Regions from separate parts of the Phenylobacterium terrae genome, predicted to be linked through region 1. Evidence: predicted binding sites of a transcription regulator. Region 1 holds the regulator's gene; each other region holds the start of a gene.

Evidence for each region. Region 1 encodes LexA, which represses DNA repair genes until DNA is damaged. Its sites were predicted from a motif close to ATGTTCNCNANNTGTTCT; they were not measured.
Region 2: the regulator LexA is predicted to act here: its motif matches at 1,615-1,632, upstream of ACFSC0_RS02195 (putative DNA modification/repair radical SAM protein).
Region 3: the regulator LexA is predicted to act here: its motif matches at 2,805-2,822, upstream of ACFSC0_RS08255 (YifB family Mg chelatase-like AAA ATPase).

What each region holds. Positions count from the first base shown of each region.
Region 1 covers NZ_JBHUEY010000006.1:360,680-367,319, reverse strand. The annotation lists gene ACFSC0_RS16190 (NADH:flavin oxidoreductase) at 1-297, shown strand, start outside; gene ACFSC0_RS16185 (DUF4118 domain-containing protein) at 452-1,009, shown strand; gene ACFSC0_RS16180 (hypothetical protein) at 1,094-1,291, opposite strand; gene ACFSC0_RS16175 (anthranilate synthase component II) at 1,373-1,963, shown strand; gene trpD (anthranilate phosphoribosyltransferase) at 1,969-2,982, shown strand; gene trpC (indole-3-glycerol phosphate synthase TrpC) at 2,979-3,770, shown strand; gene ACFSC0_RS16160 (hypothetical protein) at 3,851-4,207, shown strand; gene lexA (transcriptional repressor LexA) at 4,385-5,074, shown strand; gene ACFSC0_RS16150 (ComEC/Rec2 family competence protein) at 5,079-6,640, opposite strand, start outside.
Region 2 covers NZ_JBHUEY010000001.1:442,027-448,666, forward strand. The annotation lists gene ACFSC0_RS02190 (UdgX family uracil-DNA binding protein) at 1-376, opposite strand, end outside; gene ACFSC0_RS02195 (putative DNA modification/repair radical SAM protein) at 376-1,602, opposite strand; gene ACFSC0_RS02200 (cytochrome P450) at 1,723-3,102, opposite strand; gene ACFSC0_RS02205 (LysR substrate-binding domain-containing protein) at 3,227-4,135, shown strand; gene ACFSC0_RS02210 (hypothetical protein) at 4,237-4,404, shown strand; gene ACFSC0_RS02215 (MFS transporter) at 4,534-5,874, shown strand; gene ACFSC0_RS02220 (extracellular solute-binding protein) at 5,938-6,640, shown strand, end outside.
Region 3 covers NZ_JBHUEY010000001.1:1,635,788-1,642,427, reverse strand. The annotation lists gene ACFSC0_RS08270 (hypothetical protein) at 1-116, shown strand, start outside; gene ACFSC0_RS08265 (hypothetical protein) at 317-670, shown strand; gene ACFSC0_RS08260 (hypothetical protein) at 751-1,170, shown strand; gene ACFSC0_RS08255 (YifB family Mg chelatase-like AAA ATPase) at 1,203-2,738, opposite strand; gene gshB (glutathione synthase) at 2,876-3,823, opposite strand; gene ACFSC0_RS08245 (SirB1 family protein) at 3,876-4,691, opposite strand; gene ACFSC0_RS08240 (YraN family protein) at 4,709-5,083, opposite strand; gene rsmI (16S rRNA (cytidine(1402)-2'-O)-methyltransferase) at 5,080-5,952, opposite strand; gene ACFSC0_RS08230 (NifU family protein) at 6,046-6,615, shown strand; gene ACFSC0_RS08225 (hypothetical protein) at 6,624-6,640, shown strand, end outside.

The DNA of each region.
Region 1 (6,640 bases):
GAGTTCGAGGGCTCGGACCTGAACTTCGCCGGCTGGGCCAAGAAGCTGACCGGCGCCCCCACCATCACCGTCGGCTCGGTGGGCCTGACCGGCGAATTCATCGCCGCCTTCGCCGGCGAAGGCTCCAAGCCCGCCTCCCTCGACGAGCTGGAGCGCCGCCTGGAACGCGGCGACTTCGACCTCGTCGGCGTCGGCCGCGCCCTGCTTCAGGACCCCAAGTGGGCGCTGAAGGTGAAGGAGGGGCGCACCGAGGAACTGATGGCCTTCGAGCGGACGGCGCTGGCGAGCCTGAGCTAGCGAGCGGCGGCGCCGACGGCGACGGGCGTCCGGCGCCCGTCGTCGCCGCGAGAAAGCGCTATCCCGCCACGTCGCCGAACGCCGACTTCCCTGACAGACTGGGCGCTGCGATGAGTGCTGGTCGGATAGTCGACCCAATCGACGGGGTGAGCTGATGAACCTGACGGTCCTGTTGAGGAAGTGGCTTTCCGCCCCGCCTCTCACGGGAATGCCGATGCTGCTTTGCGCGCTGGCGGCGATCACGGCGCCGACGCTCGTCTACGCGTCTGTGGACGAGGTCGTTCAGGGCACAGCGTTTATCACCTACCTGCCCTTCGTGACGCTCACAGCCCTCCTGCTCGACTGGCGAGCGGCCGGCGCCGTCGCCCTCGCCTCCGCGGCCCTCGGCGACTTCCTGTTCGTGGGGCCACGCTTCGAACTCTTCGAAACGCCCAGCGACCTGTTCGGCCTCCTTGTGTTCGGCGTCACCGCGGTCCTGATCATCGCAACGGCCTGGGCCATCCGGAAGGTCGGTGCGGACCCTCTATGGCTGAACGGCCCCCACCGCGCCCCGAACGGCGTCGTCTTCAGCCTGAAGGACGGCCAGGCCTGTGTGAGCTGGTACGGAGGGAAATCCTTCGTGCCGTTGGGAGCCGGCGACGACGTCGCCAGGATGATGCAGGACTTCCTCGCCCAACAGGAGGTCGGAGAACGGCTTCTCCGCCGGAGGTGACCAGGCCCCGCCGTTCACCGCCGCAACCCGGAGCGACCCTTCCGTTCCTGCGAAGCTGGCGAGGAGGTCGCGCGTGGGCGCCCGCTATCGCTCGAGCTGCTCCGTGGCCGGCCCGACCGGCGCCATGAAGATCATCGCGCTGGCCAGCACCATCGCCCCCACCGCTGCGAACCCCGCGGCCGCCAGGGTCGGCCACACGCGCTCGCGGCGCACGGGGGTGGCGAGCAGGCGGCGGGCTCTGGCTATGGCGAGCGGATCGAGGATGGAATCGGCGGGCGGCATGGAAGACGCCGTTATCGGCGCCTGCGGCGCGCGGCGCAACGCGGTCTTGGCGTCGTAATGATCACAGCCTAGAGAGGCGTCATGATCCTGGTCATCGATAACTACGACAGCTTCACCTACAACCTCGTCCACTACCTGAACGAGCTTGGGGCGGAGACGGCCGTCTATCGCAACGACGCCATCAGCGTGCAGGACGCGCTGGGCCTGAAGCCCGACGGCGTGCTGCTGTCGCCGGGACCGTGCACGCCGAACGAGGCCGGGATCTGCCTGCCGCTGCTGAACGGCGCGCCGGAGGACCTGCCGATCCTCGGCGTCTGCCTCGGCCACCAGTCCATCGGCCAGGCGCTGGGCGGCGAGGTGGTGCGGGCCAAGTCGATCATGCACGGCAAGACCAGCGCCATCCATCACACCGGCAAGGGCGTGTTCGAAGGCATGCCCAACCCCTTCACCGCCACCCGCTACCACAGCCTGGCGATCAAGGAGGACACCCTCCCCGCCGAGCTGGAGGTGACCGCCTGGACGGACGACGGCGAGATCATGGGCGTGCAGCACAGGACGCGGCCGATCTTCGGCGTCCAGTTCCACCCCGAATCCATCGCCACCGAGGGCGGCCACGACCTCCTGGCCAACTTCCTCCGCCTGGCGAAAGCCTCGCGCCTGGCGCACGCCTGACGCCCGTGTCCGACGCCTTCAAGCCCCTGCTCTCCCGGCTCGCGGACGGCGCGACCCTGAGCGAGGACGACGCCCAGACCTTCTTCGCCGCCTGCCTGCAGGGCGAGCCGACGCCGGCCCAGGTCGCCGCGGCCCTGACCGCCATGCGCATGCGCGGTGAGACGGTGGGCGAGATCACCGCCTGCGCCCGCGCCATGCGCGCCGCGGCGCTGAAGCTCGACCTGCCGTACGAGGTGATCGACGTCTGCGGCACCGGCGGCGACGGGCTGCACACGCTCAACATCTCCACCGCCGTGGGCTTCGTTGCGGCCGGCGCGGGGCTGAAGGTCGCCAAGCACGGCAACCGGGCCCTCTCCTCCCGCTCCGGCACGGCCGACGTGCTGGCCGAGCTCGGCGTCAACATCAGCGCGACGCTCGAACAGCACCGCCGGGCGCTGGACGAGGCCGGCATCTGCTTCATGTTCGCCCAGGCCCACAACAGCGCCATGCGGCACGTCTCGCCGGTGCGCGCCGAGCTGGGCTTCCGCACCGTCTTCAACCTCCTGGGCCCGCTGTCCAACCCGGCCAGCGCCCAGCGCCAGCTGCTCGGGGTCTTCTCCGACCGCTGGGTCGAGCCGCTGGCCAAGGTGCTCGGCGCGCTCGGGACGACGCGCGCCTGGGTGGCCCACGGCCAGGGCATGGACGAGATCACCACCACGGGCGAGACCCATGTGGCCGAGTTGCGCGAGGGCCAGGTGCGGCTGTTCACCATCACGCCGGAGGCGGTCGGCCTGCCGCGGGCGGCGCTGGCCGACCTGGTGGGCGGCGATCCGGCCCACAACGCCCGCGCCCTGCGCGAACTCCTGGCCGGCTCCAAGGGCCCCTACCGGGACGTCGTGCTGCTGAACACCGCTGCGGCGCTGCTGATCTCCGACCGCGTCGAGACCCTGCGCGAAGGCGTGGAACTCGCCGCCGCCGTCATCGACGACGGCCGCGCCCAGGGCGCCCTCGACAAGCTGACGGCCGCGACCCACGCATGAGCGACATCCTCGACCGCATCGCCGCCTACAAGGCCCAGGAAGTGGCCGAGCGGAAGGCCAAGATCGGCTTCTCGGACCTGGAGTGGGACGCCCGCCACGCCTCCGCGCCCCGCGGCTTCCGCGCCGCGCTGGAGGCCGCCCACGCCCCGGGCCGCCTGGCCCTGATCGCCGAGATCAAGAAGGCCTCGCCCTCCAAGGGGCTGATCCGGGAGGACTTCGACCCGCCGATCCTGGCCAGCGCCTACGAGCTGGGCGGGGCGGCCTGCCTCTCGGTGCTGACCGACGAGCCGAGCTTCCAGGGGCACGAGCGGTTCCTCGTCGCCGCCCGCAACGCCGTCGAACTGCCGGTGCTGCGCAAGGACTTCCTGGTCGATCCCTGGCAGGTGGTCGAGAGCCGGGCCATCGGCGCGGATGCGGTGCTGGTGATCCTGGCCATGGTCGACGACGAGGTCGCCAAGGCGCTGATGTCCGAAGCGCAGCGCTGGGGGATGGACGTGCTGGTCGAGGTGCACGACGAGGCCGAGATGGCCCGGGCCAGGAAGCTCGGCGCCAAGCTGATCGGCGTCAACAACCGCAACCTGCGCACCTTCGAGACCGACCTGGGCGTCACCGAGCGTCTGGCGCCGCTGGCGCCTGGCGATGCGCTGCTGGTCACCGAGAGCGGCATCTTCACGACCCTGGACGTGGCCCGGCTGGAGCGCTGCGGCGCGCGGGCCATGCTGGTCGGCGAGAGCCTGATGCGCCAGCCGGACGTCGAGGCGGCCACCCGCGCGCTCCTCGGCGGCTAGTCACCGAACGGCGGTCTGCGGATTGACGCAGACCGGGCGCCGGCGCAGCTTGAGCGGGGATCAATCCAGGGAGGCGCGAAATGCTGCGCCCGCTATTCCTCGCAACCGCCGTCGGAACCGTCCTGCAGCTGATCATGGTGCTGTGGGGCCATTCCGAGCCCGCCGTCGCCGCCATGTTCGCGGTCGGCGGTATGGGAATCTCGCTGATCGCGGGCCTCGTCTACGCCCTGCTGGCCAGGGCCGGCCTGCGGGCCGGCGCCCTCGGCGGCGCGATCGCCGGCGGCCTCTGCGGCCTGATCGGCATCGCCGTCAGCCTGGCGCTGGGCGACGTCGAGCCCATGCTCCTGCTTCTCGGGACCGCGAGCTCGGCGGTGACCGGCGCCGCCGGCGGCGCGCTCGGCGCCTTGCTGGCCCGCCGGCCCGCGGCCAAGGCCTGACGCAGAAGAGCGCAAGCTGAGTCGCGCCAAAGGGCTGGATGAGCCGCCCCCGCGGCGAAGCTAAACTGCTGAAATGACACGCGCGAACCTGCGCCGGCGCCGTAACTTGACATTAACCAGGAACACCTAGAGAACATTCCTGAAGTTGGCGCTTTGTTCCCGAAGGGCTCCTCGGCCATGTTGACCCGCAAACAGCACGAACTGCTCATGTTCATCCATGAGCGGATCAAGGAGACCGGCGTCTCCCCCTCGTTCGACGAGATGAAGGACGCCCTGGACCTGGCGTCCAAGTCGGGCATCCACCGCCTGATCACCGCCCTGGAGGAGCGCGGCTTCCTGCGCCGCCTGCCCCACCGGGCCCGGGCGCTGGAGGTGGTGAAGCTGCCGCAGCAGGCGACGGCGACCGCGCCGCCCAAGGGCCGCGGCGCCTTCAAGCCCCAGCTGGTCGAGGCGCCCGCCTCGGCCCCGGTGGCGGCCAACGACGTGCGCGAGCTGCCGATCCTGGGCCGCATCGCCGCCGGCACGCCCATCGAGGCTATCCAGCACGAGCGCGACCGGCTGCAGGTGCCCGAGACCATCCTCGGCGCCGGCGAACACTACGTGCTGGAGATCAGCGGCGATTCGATGATCAACGCCGGCATCCTGGACGGCGACTTCGTGGTCATCCGCAAGACCGACACCGCCAACTCCGGCGACATCGTCGTGGCGCTGGTCAAGGGCGAGGAAGCCACCCTCAAGCGGCTGCGCCGCAAGGGCGCCTCGATCGCCCTGGAGGCCGCCAACCCCGCCTACGAGACCCGCATCTACGGCCCCGACCAGGTGGCCGTGCAGGGCCGCCTGGTGGGCCTGATCCGCCGCTACCACTAGCCGCTCACCCGTTCGGTTCGGCCCCGTCCGCCGACCAGCTCCAGGGCCGCCAGCCGCGCATCTCCTGAGCCCAGCGGATGCGCCAGCCGTCGGGCCGTCGCCATAGCTCGACCGACCCGCCGCGGGCGAAGTCGCGGCCGGTCAACACCACCTTCCCGGGGCAGACCGGTCCCTGAGGCAGGCTGCGGACGACGATCACCTCGGCCTCGGCGCACAGACGCTCCCGTTCGGCCGGCTTGATCGGCCGGCGGCTGAAGCTGGCGGCCACCTTCAGCGCCGGGTCGGCGGCGATGGGCCGGCAGGTCCAGCGGTCGCAGTCGAACAGCGTCTCCGGCGTCTCGTCGACCGTCAGCCCGCGGCGACGCGCCCACAGGTCGGCGGCGAAGCGCTTGGCGCCCGGCCTCAGCAGCACCGCCTCGCGGCCGTTGCGCACCGCCACCGCCGCCCCGTCGGAAGCGATCCAGACGTCCGGGACCGCCGGTTTCGGCGTCAGCGCCACCGCCAGCGCGAAGGGGACCCCGGCCCAACGCAGCCGGCCGCGCCAGATGCAGACCCACAGGATGCCGACGAAGGCGGCCGGCAGGGTCCAGGCCGGCGCGCTGGGCACGATCAGGGTGGCGCTGGGCGCGGCGGCGGCCCGTTCGGCGATCCCGGTCATCAGCCCGATGGCCCAGCCGGCGGCCTTCAGCGGCAGCTCGCCGAGGCCCACCGGCGTCAGGGCCGCGCCGATGGCCAGGGCCGGCATCATCACGAACGAGGAGATCGGCGCGGTCAGCAGATTGGCGATCAGGCCCCAGGTCGCGACGCGGTTGAAGTGCTGCATGGCGAAGGGGCCGGTGGCCAGGCCCGCCACGAAGCTCGCCCCCACGCTGGCGGCGATCCAGACGCCGGCCGCCTGGGGCGCGCGGATCCACCAGGGCGTCTCGATCTCGCGGATCGGCCGGTTCCAGGCCTCGGCGAGCGCCACCAGGGCCGCGGTGGCGGCGAACGACATCTGGAAGCCCGGCGTGGTCACCGCCTCCGGCTGGGCCGCCAGGATGATCAGGGCGGCGATCGCCAGGCCGCGCAGGGTGATCGCCCGCCGGTCGAACAGGATCGCCGCGAACGCGACGCCGGCGGTGATGGCCGCCCGCTCGGCCGGCGGCGGCGAGCCGGAGATGACCAGATAGCCGGCCACGGCCGCCAACCCGGCGACTGCGGCGGCCTTCTTCGCGTTGATCCGCAGCGCCAGCCAGGGCCAGGCGGCGATCCCCAGGCGCAGGGCGAAGAAGACGAAGCCGCCGACGATGGCCATGTGCAGGCCGGAGATGGAGATGATGTGGGCCAGCCCCGCGGCCCGCATGGCCTCCACCTGCTCGCGCGGGATGAAGGCCTCGTGGCCGGTGACCATCGCCGCCGCCAGGCCGCCAGTCTCCACGCCCATGGTGGCCACGATCTTCTCGGCCAGGGCCCAGCGGATGGCGTTCACCTGCATGGTCAGCCGCAGCCGGGACGGCGGCGAATCGAGAGCCGTCTCGCGGACCGGCGTCAGGGAAAAGCCCACCGCCCCGATGCTCTCGAACCAGG
Region 2 (6,640 bases), on a different contig from region 1:
GCACGAAGGCCTTCATCTTGTGGGCGGCCTTGTCGACGTTGCGGGCCATGTCGCGAAGTCGGGCGACGTCCGGATCGGTGGCGATGTGCATCAGGGCAGGCTCGGCGCCGAGCCGCCAGAGCACCCGGTACATCAGCGCGAACCGCTCGTCCGAGCGGTGCAGGATCGCCTCCTGGGCCAGCTCCACGAAGTCCTTCGGGACGGTGAAGGCAGGCGCGGCGGCGGCAAGCGCCGGCTGGCCGGCCGCGAACAGGTCGCCCTCCCCGTCCACGGTCCAGACCACCGCCTCCGGCGCGACGCCCTCCGTTCGCAGTGCGCGGGCGGCGCGCCGCCAGCCGTCGAAGTCGATCTCGGAGGCAAGGCGCACCAGCCGCATCAGAAGAGCCTCAGCTGCTCCGGCCCGGGCGCGATGCGCGAGCGCAGGTCGGCCCGGTCGGTCAGGCCGCCCGGCGTCCAGTCCTCCACCACGATGAACGGCTTCAGCTTCTCCAGGCTGCGGGCGGCGCGCTTCACGTCTTCGAGGCGCAGGCGCTTGTAGCGGCGCACCTCGAGCAGCTTGTCGACGCTCTTCACCCCCAGGCCCGGCACGCGGAGCAGCCGCTCGCGCTCGGCGAGGTTGAGGTCGACCGGGAAGGCGCCGCGGTTCCTCAGGGCCCAGGCGAGCTTGGGGTCGATCGCCAGGTCCAGGTCTTCGCCCGTCGCCGCGATCTCCTCGCGCTCGAAGCCGTAGAAGCGCATCAGCCAGTCGGCCTGGTAGAGGCGGTGCTCGCGCATCAAGGGCGGCTTCACCGGCGGGAGGGCCGCCGCCGCATCGGGGATCGGGCTGAAGGCGGAATAGTAGACGCGCCGAAGGCCGTAGGCGCCGTAGAGGCTGGCGCTGCGGGCCAGGATCTCGCCGTCGCTGGCGCCGTCTGCGCCGACGATCATCTGGGTGGACTGGCCGGCCGGCGCGTAGGCGGGCGCCGCCGCCGTGCGGGCCGGCTCCTTCGCAGAGTCGATCGCGAGCCGCACCTTGCCCATCGACCGCTTGATGCCGACCAGGTCCTTCTCGGGCGCGAAGGCGGCCAGGCTCTCGTCCTTGGGCAGCTCGATGTTGATCGAGACCCGGTCGGCCCACAGGCCCGCCTCGTTCACCAGCTCCGGCGAGGCCTCGGGGATCAGCTTCAGGTGGATGTAGCCGCGGAAATCGTGGACCTCGCGCAACGTGCGGGCCACCCGCACCAGCGCCTCCATCGTGTAGTCGGCGCTCTGGATGATGCCGGAGGAGAGGAACAGGCCTTCAATGTAGTTGCGCTTGTAGAAGCCCAGGGTGAGATCGACGACCTCCTGCACCGAAAAGCGCGCCCGAGGCACGTTCGACGACACCCGGTTCACGCAATAGGCGCAGTCGTATACGCAGAAGTTGGTCAGCAGGATCTTCAGCAGGCTGATGCAGCGGCCGTCCGGCGCATAGGCGTGGCAGATGCCCATCCCCTCCGTCGAGCCGACGCCGCGGCCGCCGACGGAATCCCGCTTCTCCGTCCCCGAGGACGCGCAGGACGCGTCGTACTTGGCGGCGTCCGAGAGGATCGCGAGCTTGCGCTTCAGGTCGAGAACGGCCATTCCCGCAAGTTAATGTTCCACTTTTGTTCTGTCGAGCTGAGCCGTAGCGATTTCGCGTTTCGACCTCTCCGTCATCCCGGTCGCAAGCCCCAGCGGAGATTGGACGAGGCGCGTTCCTGCTCAGCCGAACCGCTCGTAGACCCGCAGGGGCATGCCGCCGATCGGCTTCAGCGTCATGTCCGAGAACAGCTCGACCTTGTGGCCGGGCACGGGATCGAACTCGTACCTGGCCAGCCAGTGGGCCAGCGCCAGCAGCGCCTCGGCCATGGCGAACTGGGCGCCGATGCAGATCCTGGGACCGGCCCCGAAGGGGATGTACTGGAACCGGTGGCGGCCCTCCTTGGCCTCCGGCGAGAAGTTCTCCGGGTCGAACAGGTCCGGGTCGCGCCACAGGGCCTTGTGCCGGTGGACGAGCCAGGGCCAGACGCCGACCCAGTCGCCTTTGCGGATCCTGAGGTCGCCCAGTTCCTCGTCGCAGACCGCCTCGCGTTCCAGACGCGGCGCGGGCGGATAGAGGCGGAGCGCCTCCTCCAGCACCATGCGCAGGTAGATCAGGCGCTCCAGCGTCTCGGCGGGCGTGGCGGCGCCGCTGAGGGCGTCGCGCGCCTCCTCGGCCGCCCAGGCCTGCGCCTGCCGGTCGTTGGCGAGCAGGTAGAGGGTCCAGGCGAGCGCGTGGGCCGTCGTCTCGTGGCCGGCGACCAGGAAGACCACCGCGTTGCTGAGCGCCATCCGCGCGGCCGCCTCCGGCGGGTGGTCGGCGGCGAAAGCCCGCAGGATCTGGGTCATGAAGTCGGCCGGCGGGTCCGGATCGGCCTGGCGAGCGGCGATGAAGGCCGACAGGCGCGAGATCAGGAAGGCCTCCGCCGCCCGGCCCTTGCGCGTGCGCCGGGTCTGGTCGAGCCATCCCAGGCCGCCGAGGATCGCGCCCGGCCGCAGCACCGAGGCGAGCAGGTTCTCCACGTGCTCGGCCGCCTCGTCGGTGCCGAGGCCATGCTCGGCCGAGAACAGCGCCCGGCTGATCACGTCGAAGGTGGTGCGCACGGCCTCGGCGTCCACGTCCAGCACGCCGGGCGCCTCGCCGGCCCAGCGGTCGGCCGTCCGCTGCGCCGCGTCGACGAAGATGGGATGGAAGGCGGACACCGCGACCGGCGTGAAGGTCGGCGCCATCAGCCGGCGCTGGCCGCGCCAGGCCTCGCCCTCCTCCATGAACACGCTGCCGCCCATGTAGCGGCCGGCCAGCCGCTTCATCAGCGCGGGCTTGCCGAAGCTCGGCTGCTTGTCGAGGAGGACCTGCTGGATCAGCTCGGGATCGTTGACCGTGTGGTAGGTGAAGCCCGGGAGCCGGCGGCTGTCGTGCGAGATCTCGAACGAGGCCCTCGGCCAGCCGTTGATCGGGTTGCGCGACTGGGCCCCGAACATGGCGCTCCAGTAGGACGGCGGCGCCTTCGGCCGCGGCGGACAGGCGGGGCGGAATCGCTCGACGACGACAGGCTTGTTCACCGGTCTCTCCCACGCTTCGCGCCACCTTGCGTTGCGGCGCAACCTTTATCCCACGGGGAGGATGCGGACGTTGCTGCAGTGCGACAAACGATATATGAACAAGGTTCTTGTGAGCTGAGGTCACATGGCCCGACGCACGCTGCCGCCGCTCGGGGCGCTCCGCGCCTTCGAGGCCTTCGCCCGCCTGGGCCAGATGACGCTGGCGGCGGACGAGCTCTGCGTCACCCACGGGGCGGTGAGCCGCCAGATCCGCAGCCTGGAGCGGGACACTGGTCTGCGCCTGACGGAGGGGCCGCGCCACAAGCTGCGCCTGACGGACGCCGGCCAGCGGCTGGCCGCCTCGCTGTCTTCGAGCTTCGACCAGCTCGAGCGCTGCTTCGTGGAGCTTAAGTCGGCGGCCGAGCACGAGCTTAGGCTCTCCTGCGTCGGCACCTTCGCCATCCGCTGGCTGATCCCGCGCCTGCCGAGCTTCCACGCCCGCCACCCGGAGTTCCGGGTCAAGGTCACCGAGTCCTTCGCGCCGGTGGACTTCGCGCGCCAGCCGTTCGATGCGGCCATCCGGCTGGCCGAGCACGTGCCCTCGCACGGGGTGGAGGCCCTGCCCTTCTTGGAGAATTTCCACGGGCCCGTCGTCGCCCCCGCCCTGCTGGCGGCCGGCGGCGGCCTCGACACCATCCCGCGGCTGCACACCCGCCCGCACCTGTCGGCCTGGGCCGAATGGGAGGCGCACAGCGGCGTGCGGCTTCCCCACGCCCCCGTCGACCGCGAGTTCGAGCACCTGTTCTACATGCTGGAGGCCGCCGCCGCCGGACTGGGCGCCGGCCTCAGCCCCTGGATCTACGTGGCCGGCGACATCGCCACGGGCCGGCTGGCGGCGCCCTACGGCTTCGTGCCCACGCCGGCCCGCTTCTTCCTGCTGCTGCCGCCGGGCGCGCCCAAGAGCGCCGCGGCTGCGTTCCGCGACTGGCTGGTCGAGGAAGCCGCCGCCGCGCCCGCGCCGCCGGCGCCTGGGCTGCTTCAGCCCGCCGGCTGACCGCTCCCCCCCCAACCGCTCATCCCACCAGGAAGCATCTGGCCGAAACATCTTCCGCCGCTCGCGGGTTGGGCTCCGAACCTTAAATCAGGAGGCCAGCCATGCCCCATCCCCAAGACGTCACCTGGCGTGAGGACCCGCCGCAGCCCCGCCGCGACGGTGAAGCAACCGGCCCCGACGGCCAGGGCGGACAGCGCACCGACGCCCCCCGCGAGAAGCGCGACGCCGCCGACCAGCGCGCCGCCGAAAACGAGGAGGAGGAAGGCTAGAGCGGCCGCTTTCCCCGGCGCAGCGGAGTTGCTAGGACGGGCCCATAATTATTCTTCTCATTAGGGAGTCGCCCGCGCCGGGCATTACGGGCGGCGCGCGCGGCAGGGTCGTTGGCAAACCTCGAGCGTGTGGACGCGCGGCCCGACGCCGCGCCAGTTGAAGCTGACCTCGCCGAGCGCGAGGCCGCCTACGAAAAGTTCGTTTGGGACAACCTCAAGCGCAACTACATCGGCCACTATCTGCACGGCATGCTGGGGATGACCGGCTTCAGGCTGGTCAACGCCCCCACCTTCCTGCCGGCCTATCTGTTCGCCCTCTCGGGCTCGAACACCATCGTGGGGCTGGGCCTGGCCCTGCAGCAGATGGGCGGGATCATCTCGCCGATCTTCGGCGCCACCCAGATCGAGCACAAGACCAAGGTGATGGGCGCGGCCATCTGGATGGGCGGGCTGGCCCGCCTCCAGGTGCTCGGCATGGCCATCGCCGGCTGGCTGCTCTCCGGCCAGCCGCTGGTCATCGCGCTGCTGTTCTTCATGTTCATGTTCGGGCTCTTCATGGGCACCCAGCGGGTCGTCTTCTCGATCCTCATGTCCAAGGTAATCCCGATCAGCCGGCGCGGCCGGCTGCAGGCCTGGCGCAACGCCACCGGCGGGGTGATCGCCGCGGCGCTCGCCTACGTGGCCGGACGCTACTTCATCGACGCCAACCTGTTCGGGAACGGCTATTCGACGACCTTCCTGTTCGCCTTCGTGCTCACCAGCCTGGGGCTGACGGCGCTGCAGTGGCTGATGGTCGAGCCGGAGCCGCCGACCGTTCGCCAGAAGACCCGCTTCCGCGACCGGCTGAAGGACTTCCCCGCCCTGATCCGCTCCGACCGCGGGTTCATGTGGTTCATGATCGTCCAGATGCTGACGGTCTCGGGCCGGATGGCGGTGCCCTTCTACATCCTGTTCGTCTCCAGCTCGATCGAGCTCACCGGGGCGAACCTCGGCGGACTGACGCTGGCCTACCTGGGGGCCGACACCCTTTCGAACCTGCTGTGGGGCTACGTCGGCGACAAGACCGGGTTCCGGCGCATCATGCTGCTGTCGATCGGCCTGTGGATCGGCGCGACCCTGCTGCTGATCGAATCCGAGGCGATCGCCGGCCTGATGGGGCTGGACGTCACGATCCCGATCTTCCTGGCCTTCTTCGGCCTGGGCGCCAGCCAGTCCGGCTACATGATGAGCGCCGGGACGATGATCCTGGAGTTCGGATCGCGCGACGAACTGCCGATGCGGGTCGCCTTCTCCTCGACCGCCGAAGGCATCATGGCCTCGGCCGGCCCGCTGCTCGGCGGGGTGCTGGCCGCGACGCTGGGCTACACCGTGCTGTTCGGGACCTCGATGGCCTTCCTGGCGGCCGGACTGCTGGTCCTGATCCTCATGGTGCCCGAGCCGCGGACTTCGAGGCTGACGCTGCAAGGCTGACAGTTGCGAGCGGTTCTCAACTGTGCGACTAGCTCGGCCGCATAGAGTATGAGGCCGTAGTCCATGAACCGCCTGATCGCCGCCCTCGCCGCCGCCGCCCTGGCCCTGACCGCCTGCGGCCAGCAGGGGGCGGAGACGGCCGGAGCGCCCGCCGGCGAGGCGCCTGCCATCCCGGACCCGGCCAAGGGCTCGGTCAACCTCTACACCGCCCGCCACTACGACGCCGACCTGCAGCTCTACGACGCCTTCACCCGGGCCACGGGCATCAAGGTCAACCGGCTCGAGATGGCGCCCGACCAGCTGATCGAGCGGATGAAGGCGGAAGGGGCGTCCTCGCCGGCCGACGTCGTGATCATGGCCGACGCCGGCGCCCTGTGGCGCGCCGAGGAGGCCGGCCTGCTGGCGCAGGCGAGCATCCCCGAGCTGGAGCAGGCCATCCCCGCCAACCTGCGCGACCCGGAGGGCGAGTGGTTCGGCTTCTCGCGCCGGGCGCGGGTGATCGCCTATCACAAGGCCAAGGTGAAGCCCGAGGAGGTGGCGACCTACGAGGCCCTCGCCTCGCCCAGGTTCAAGGGCCAGGTCTGCGTCCGCTCGGCCGACAACGTCTACAACCTCTCCCTGATGGCCGCGCTGGTCGAGCGCTGGGGGCCGGAGAAGGCGCAGGCCTGGGCGAAGGGCGTCGTCGCCAACATGGCCCGCCCGCCGGCCGGCGGCGACATCGACCAGATCCGCGCGGTCGAGGCGGGCGCCTGCCAGGTGGCCCTGA
Region 3 (6,640 bases), on a different contig from region 1:
AGATGTCGCGCTTCAAACCGCCGGAAATGGTGTTGCGCGAGATCCTCTGCCTGACCTGGGTGCTGCTGGACGAGAACTTCCGGCCGGGCGAGGAGCTGGAGGACTCCATGGCCTAGGAGTCACCGCGCGCCTGGGGATCATCCTGGGCATGGCGGTCGCCTCGGCGCTGGCCTTCGGGGCCATCCTCGCCGGCCTCCAGGCCCTCAAGACCCTGGTCTAAACCAAGCCGAAACCCTTTCGGCCCACCTCGAAATAACCCCGATACACGAAAACCATCTGAGCGCGCCGCGGACGGGCGGCGCGAAGGAGCCGACTCATGCTCAAGCAACGCCGGCAGTTCGCCGAACAAGTCGCCACCAGCCTGTTCGAGGCCGAGGACGCCATCGACGCCGCGCTCGCCAAGTGCGCGGCCCTGGCCGGGGTCATGCCGCTGCGCCGCAAGGAAGCCGGCCTCTCGGCCCTGGTGGGCCAGGATGCGGTGGAATGGACCAGCCGCTCGATCGCCGCCCTCGCCGAAGCCCGCCGGGCGATCTGCGAGGCCCACAAGCAGCTCGACGAAGCCAAGACCCAGATCGGTCTGGGCGCCGTGACGATGAATGACGCGGGCGCCACGAAGCCGCCGTCGGGGGCGCTCATCCGCCCCAACCTCCGGCAGGTCGACGCCGCCTAGCCGGCGCGACAGCCGACTTGAATTCCGGCCCGAGGGCTGCGCAAGTCGAGCGGCTCGACCACTCGGCTTGCAACCCTCGGATGCTCGTCTCCACGATCGGCAACATCGTCCAGTTCACGATCTGCTTCCTCGCCCTCTGGCGGGGCGGCCGAGATGAACGGATCGTCGCTGCGGCCCTGCTGGCCAACACTCTCGCCAGCAAGCTCGCCGTCAGCAGCGACTGGGTCGAGCCGGAGTACCTGGTGCTGGTCGCCGACATGGCGCTGCTGACGGTGCTCGTCACGCTGGCGCTCAGGACGACGCGGTGGTGGGTCCTCTGGTGCGCGGCGTTCGAGTTGCTGATCGTGATCACTCACGTGGCGATCGTCGTCGATCCCACGGTCCGGGCGCGCAGCTACGTCACCGGCATGATCATCTGGAGCTACATGGTGCTGTTGCCCCTCGGCTTCGGCGCCTGGGAGACCTGGCGCGGGGCCGGTCGCAGGCAGGCCCCGTCCTAGCGGTCCGCAGGGCGCCAGGTCACCGGGGCGCGTCAGCCCAGCGCGGCCGCCGCCGCCGGCGCGCCGACCCGCCGGTAGATCAGCGCCTCGGCGACGTGGACGCGCCGCACCGCGCCGGCGCCCTCCAGGTCGGCGATGGTGCGGGCCAGACGCAGGGTGCGGGTCCAGCCGCGGGCGGTGAGGCCGCCGGCCTCGGCGGCTCTCGAGAGCAGCGACCGGGCGGGCGCGTCGAGGGCGCAGATGGCCTCCAGCCAGTCGCCGTCGGCCTGAGCGTTGAGGGGCGGCGCGCCGCTCCCGGCGCCGGCCGCGCGCTCGCCCGACAGCGCCCGGGCGGCGGCGACCCGCGCCGCGGCCTCGGCGGTGCCCTCGGCCGGCGGCGGCAGGGCCAGGTCCGCCGCGGTGACCGGCGGCACCTCGATCTGCAGGTCGATGCGGTCCATCAGCGGGCCCGAGACCCGGCGCTGGTAGTCGCCCTGGCAGCGCGGCGCACGTCCGCAGGCGCCCTTGCCGGCCCCGCCCAGGCCGCAGCGGCAGGGGTTCATCGCCGCCACAAGCTGGAACCTGGCCGGATAGCGCACGTGGGCGTTGGCCCGGGCGACCATCACCTCGCCGGTCTCCAGCGGCTGGCGCAGCGAATCCAGCGCCTGGGCCGAGAACTCCGGCAGCTCGTCGAGGAACAGCACGCCGTTGTGCGCCAGCGAGACCTCGCCCGGCTTGGCGCGCAGGCCGCCGCCGGTGAGCGCGGCCATGCTGGCCGAGTGGTGGGGCGCGCGGAACGGCCGGGCCCTCGTCAGCTCGCCCTTGGCGATCAGGCCGGCCACCGAGTGGACCATGGAGGTCTGCAGCAGCTCCTCCGGGGAGAGCGGCGGAAGCAGGCCCGGCAGCCGCTGGGCCATCATCGACTTGCCCGAGCCGGGCGGGCCGACGAAGGAGATGTTGTGGCCGCCGGCCGCGGCGATCTCCAGCGCCCGCTTGGCGTTCTCCTGGCCCTTCACCTCGCGCAGGTCCGGGACCCGCTCGCCGTCGCGCATCCGGCCGGGTTCCGGCGCGGCCAGGATCTGCCCGCCGCGGAAGTGGTTGACGATGGCGATGAGCGACGGGGCGGCGAGGATCTTGGTCTCGCCGGCCCAGGCCGCTTCCGGGCCGCAGGCCTCCGGGCAGATCAGGCCCAGCCCCATGCCGCCGGCCGCGATCGCCGCCGGCAGCGCGCCGGCGACGCCGACGATCCGCCCGTCGAGGGACAGCTCGCCCATGGCGGCCCACTCGTTCAGGACGTCCGGCGGCAGGACCCCCATGCCGGCCATCACGGCCAGGGCGATCGGCAGGTCGTAGTGGCTGCCTTCCTTGGGCAGGTCGGCGGGGGCGAGGTTGGCGATGATCCGCTTGCCCGGCAGCGACAGGCCGAGCCCCATGAAGGCGGCCCGCACCCGCTCGCGGCTCTCGGCGACGGCCTTGCCGCCCAGGCCGACGAGGACGAAGGCGTGTTCGCCGCGGGTGAACTGGACCTCGACGTCGACGCGGCGGGCCTCGACGCCCTCGAACGCGACGGTGACGACCCGCGCCGCCATCTCCCCTCCCACGCCGAAAAAGTCCTTAGTTATCCACATCCTGAGCACGCAGGACGGCTCAGATCAAGAACAAATATCGAACTTACCGGGAAAGCGAGACGGTTCTGTAACTTAGACGTGCAACCGGCGTGCGGGACTCAGCCTTCCGCCCGAAGCGCCTCAATCCGCTGCCACATGAGGTCGGTGGCGTCGACGCCGGTGAACCGCTTCAGCTGCTGGGCGCCGGTCGGCGAGGTGACGTTGATCTCGGTGAGGAAGTCGCCGATGACGTCGATGCCCACGAACAGCAGGCCCCGGCGCTTCAGCTCCGGCCCGATGATCCCGCACAGCTCCAGGTCGCGCGCCGTCAGCTCGACCGGCTGGGCCGTTCCGCCCACCCGCAGGTTCGAGCGCACCTGCCCGGCGTTGGGCACCCGGTTGATCGCCCCCACCGGCTCGCCGTCCACCAGCAGGATCCGCTTGTCGCCCTTGGAGACGGCGGGGAGGAACTTCTGGGCGATCAGCGGCTCGCGGCCGATCATCGCGTGCAGGTCGAGCATGGCGTCGAGATTGGGATCGTCGGCCATCAGCCGCGCCACGCCGGAGCCGCCGCCGCCGTAGAGGGGCTTGAGCACGATGTCCTTGTGGCGTTCGCGGAAGTCGTAGATCGCCGCCACGTCGGAGGTGATCAGGGTCGGCGGCTGGACGCCGGGAAAGCCGGTCACGAACAGCTTCTCGGGCGCGTTGCGCACCTCGGCCGGGTTGTTCACCACCAGGGTCTTCGGATGGATCCGCTCCAGGAAGTGGGTGGTGGTGATGTAGGCCATGTCGAACGGCGGATCCTGGCGCAGCAGGACGACGTCGTAGTCCGAGAGGTCCACCCGCTGTTCGGCGCCGAACGTGGCGTGCGCGCCCTTCACCGGCTGGACGGTCACCGTCCGGCCGCGGGCGGTCACCCGGCCGTCCTCGAGGGACAGCTTGTCGGGCGTGTAGACGAACAGGCTGTGCCCCCGGTCCTGGGCCGAGAGCATCATCAGGAAGGTCGTATCGCCCTCGATGTTGATCCCTTCCAGGGGGTCCATCTGGACGGCGACCTTCAGGCTCATGGGGCTCTCCTCACAGCGAAGGTGAGGAGATAGGCCCGCGAAGCCCCCGGCGCTAGTTCAGCCGGAGCCGAACCCGTTCGCGCTGGGCGCGGGCGGCCAGCGCCGCGCCGCCGTCGAGGGTGGTCGCCTTGGCGAGCGCCTCGAGCGCGCCGGCCAGCGCCCCCTGCCCTTCGCGGGCGGCGGCGACGTCCAGCCAGGGCCGGTGGTCCTTGGGATCCAGCAGGGCCCGGCGCAGGGCGGCGCGCTCGGCGCGGGCGAAGTCCTTCACCGCCGCCGCGCGGGCGAAGATGTTGTTCTGCAGCCGAATCAGCACGGCCCGGTCGGGCACCGGCGCCATCAGCCGGTCGAGCCGGTCGGCGACGTTGGGAGTCAGGCCTGCGTGCAGCGCCCGGCGGGTGAGCTCGGACGGCAGCACCACCCGGCCCTCGCTGAACGGGTCGAGCGCCAGCGGGCCTTCGTCGGTCTCGATCCGCAGCAGGAAGTGGCCGGGGAAGTCGACGCCCTGGACGACGAGGCCGCAGCGGCGCGCCACGTGCAGGTAGTAGATGCCCAGCGCCACCGGCAGCCCCTTGCGGCGGGCGGCGACGGCGACGACGTCGGCGTTGTCCGGGTCTTCGTAGGTGAACAGGTCGCCGGACAGGCGCAGGTCGCCGGACAGGGTCTCGGCCAGCGCCTCTTCCGGGCTCTCGCTGGACAGCCGCTGGGTCAGGCGCTCGACGCCGGCCTGGGCCAGGTCGCGCGCCGACTGCGGGTCGCGCTCGGGTTCCTCGTGCACGGCGCAGGCGATCGCCGCCTCCAGCAGGGGGAAGTCCCCGTCGGAGGCCTCGCCCGCCTCTGTCAGGATGGTCTCGGCGTCGTCGCGCGTCATTCTGATCGTGGTGTGTATCACGTGCCGTTCCAGGCGTCGGGATGATGCCTGGGGAGCTTACCCGGAGCGAGCGCGAGAAGATCGAGGCGAACCGACGCACCCGCCAGGGTAGGCCGTCTGGCCGCGATCGCCGCGCCGGCGCGGCGGAGCCGCTCGCGCTGATCGGGCGCGACCGCCTCCAGCGCCTCGATCAGCCCTGTGCGACGCTTCACCTCGACCACCGCCAGCACGCCCCGGCGGTAGGCGAGAAGGTCGATCTCGCCCTGCGGCGTGCGCAGGCGAAAGCCCAGGATGCGGTAGCCCTTCAGCATCAGCCAGAACGCCGCCAGCACCTCGCCGCGGCGTCCGGAGCGGCGCGCGGCCGCGCCGCGGGCGCTGCGCGCCTGGCTCATCGCTCCGCCTCCTTCAGGGCCATGGCGCGGCGGTAGAGGTCGCGGCGGTTCAGGCCCAGCGCCTTGGCGACTTCGGCGGCCGCGTCCCCCGGCTTCAGCCGGGTCAGGGCCTCGGCCAGCGCCCGGTCGGCTTCGTCGGCGGTGGCGGCGGCCTCGCGGCCCGGCCCCACCAGCACCACGATCTCGCCCTTCGGCGCCTGCAGGGCGGGGTCGGCGGCCAGGTTCGGCAACGGGCCGCGGATCACCGTCTCGTAGAGCTTGGTGAGCTCGCGCGCGACGACCGCCTCGCGGGGGCCGAACACCTGGGCCATGTCGGCCAGGCTCGCCGCCAGCCGCGAGCCGCCTTCGAAGAAGACCAGCGTCGCCCGCACCCCGGCCACCTCCTCGAAGAAGCTGCGCCGCGCGGCCGACTTCGGCGGCGGAAAGCCGGCGAACAGCACCCGGTCGGTGGGCAGGCCCGCCACCGACAGGCCCGCCAGCAGCGCCGAGGCGCCCGGGATCGGATAGACCCGCGCGCCAGCCTCGACCGCCTCGCGCACCAGCCGGTAGCCGGGGTCGGAGACCAGCGGCGTGCCGGCGTCCGAGACCAGCGCGACGCGGCCGCCCTCGGCCAGCGCCGCCATCACCTTGGGCCGGACACGCTCGGCGGCGTGTTCGTCGTAGCGCTCCAGCTTGCCGGAGACGCCGTAGGCGGCGAGCAGTTTGCCGCTCACCCGGGTGTCCTCGGCCAGGATCAGGTCCGCGCCCTTCAGCACGTCCAGCGCCCGCAGGGTGATGTCGCGCAGGTTGCCGATCGGCGTCGCCACGACGTAGAGGCCCGGCGCCAGCGGCGCGTCGGACAGGGGCGGCGGCGGGACCGGATGGGCCATGGGGCCAGGGATCGACGATCCCGCGCCGTCGCGCAAGCGCGCTCGCCCCTGCGGTGACTTGCACCGCGGCCCCGCGCGGGCCACATCTTGCCCATGTTCATCCAGACCGAAGCCACCCCGAACCCCGAGGTGCTGAAGTTCCTGCCCGGCCGCGACGTCATGGGCGAGGGCTCGCGCGACTTCCGCAACGTGGACGAGGCCGCGGCCTCGCCGCTGGCGACCGACCTGTTCGATATCGAGGGCGTCACCCGGGTCTTCTTCGGGCCGGACTTCCTGACCGTCGGCAAGCATCCCGGCGCGGCCTGGGCCCACCTGAAGGCGCCGATCCTGGCGGCCATCATGGACCACTTCACCTCCGGCCGGCCGCTGTTCGAGGACGCCGGCGCCGCGGGCGGCCACGCCGAGACGGCCTACGAGGGCGACACCGCCCAGGTGGTGGCCGAGATCAAGGAGCTGCTGGACACCCGCATCCGCCCGGCCGTGGCCCAGGACGGCGGCGACATCCTGTTCGACCGCTTCGAGCCGGACACCGGGGTGGTGTGGCTGAACATGCGCGGCGCCTGCTCGGGCTGCCCCTCCTCGAGCGCCACCCTGAAGGCCGGCGTCGAGAACATGCTCAAGCACTACGTGCCCGAGGTCACCCGGGTCGAACAGGCCCTCTGACCGGCTCCATGCGCACGCTTCCGGC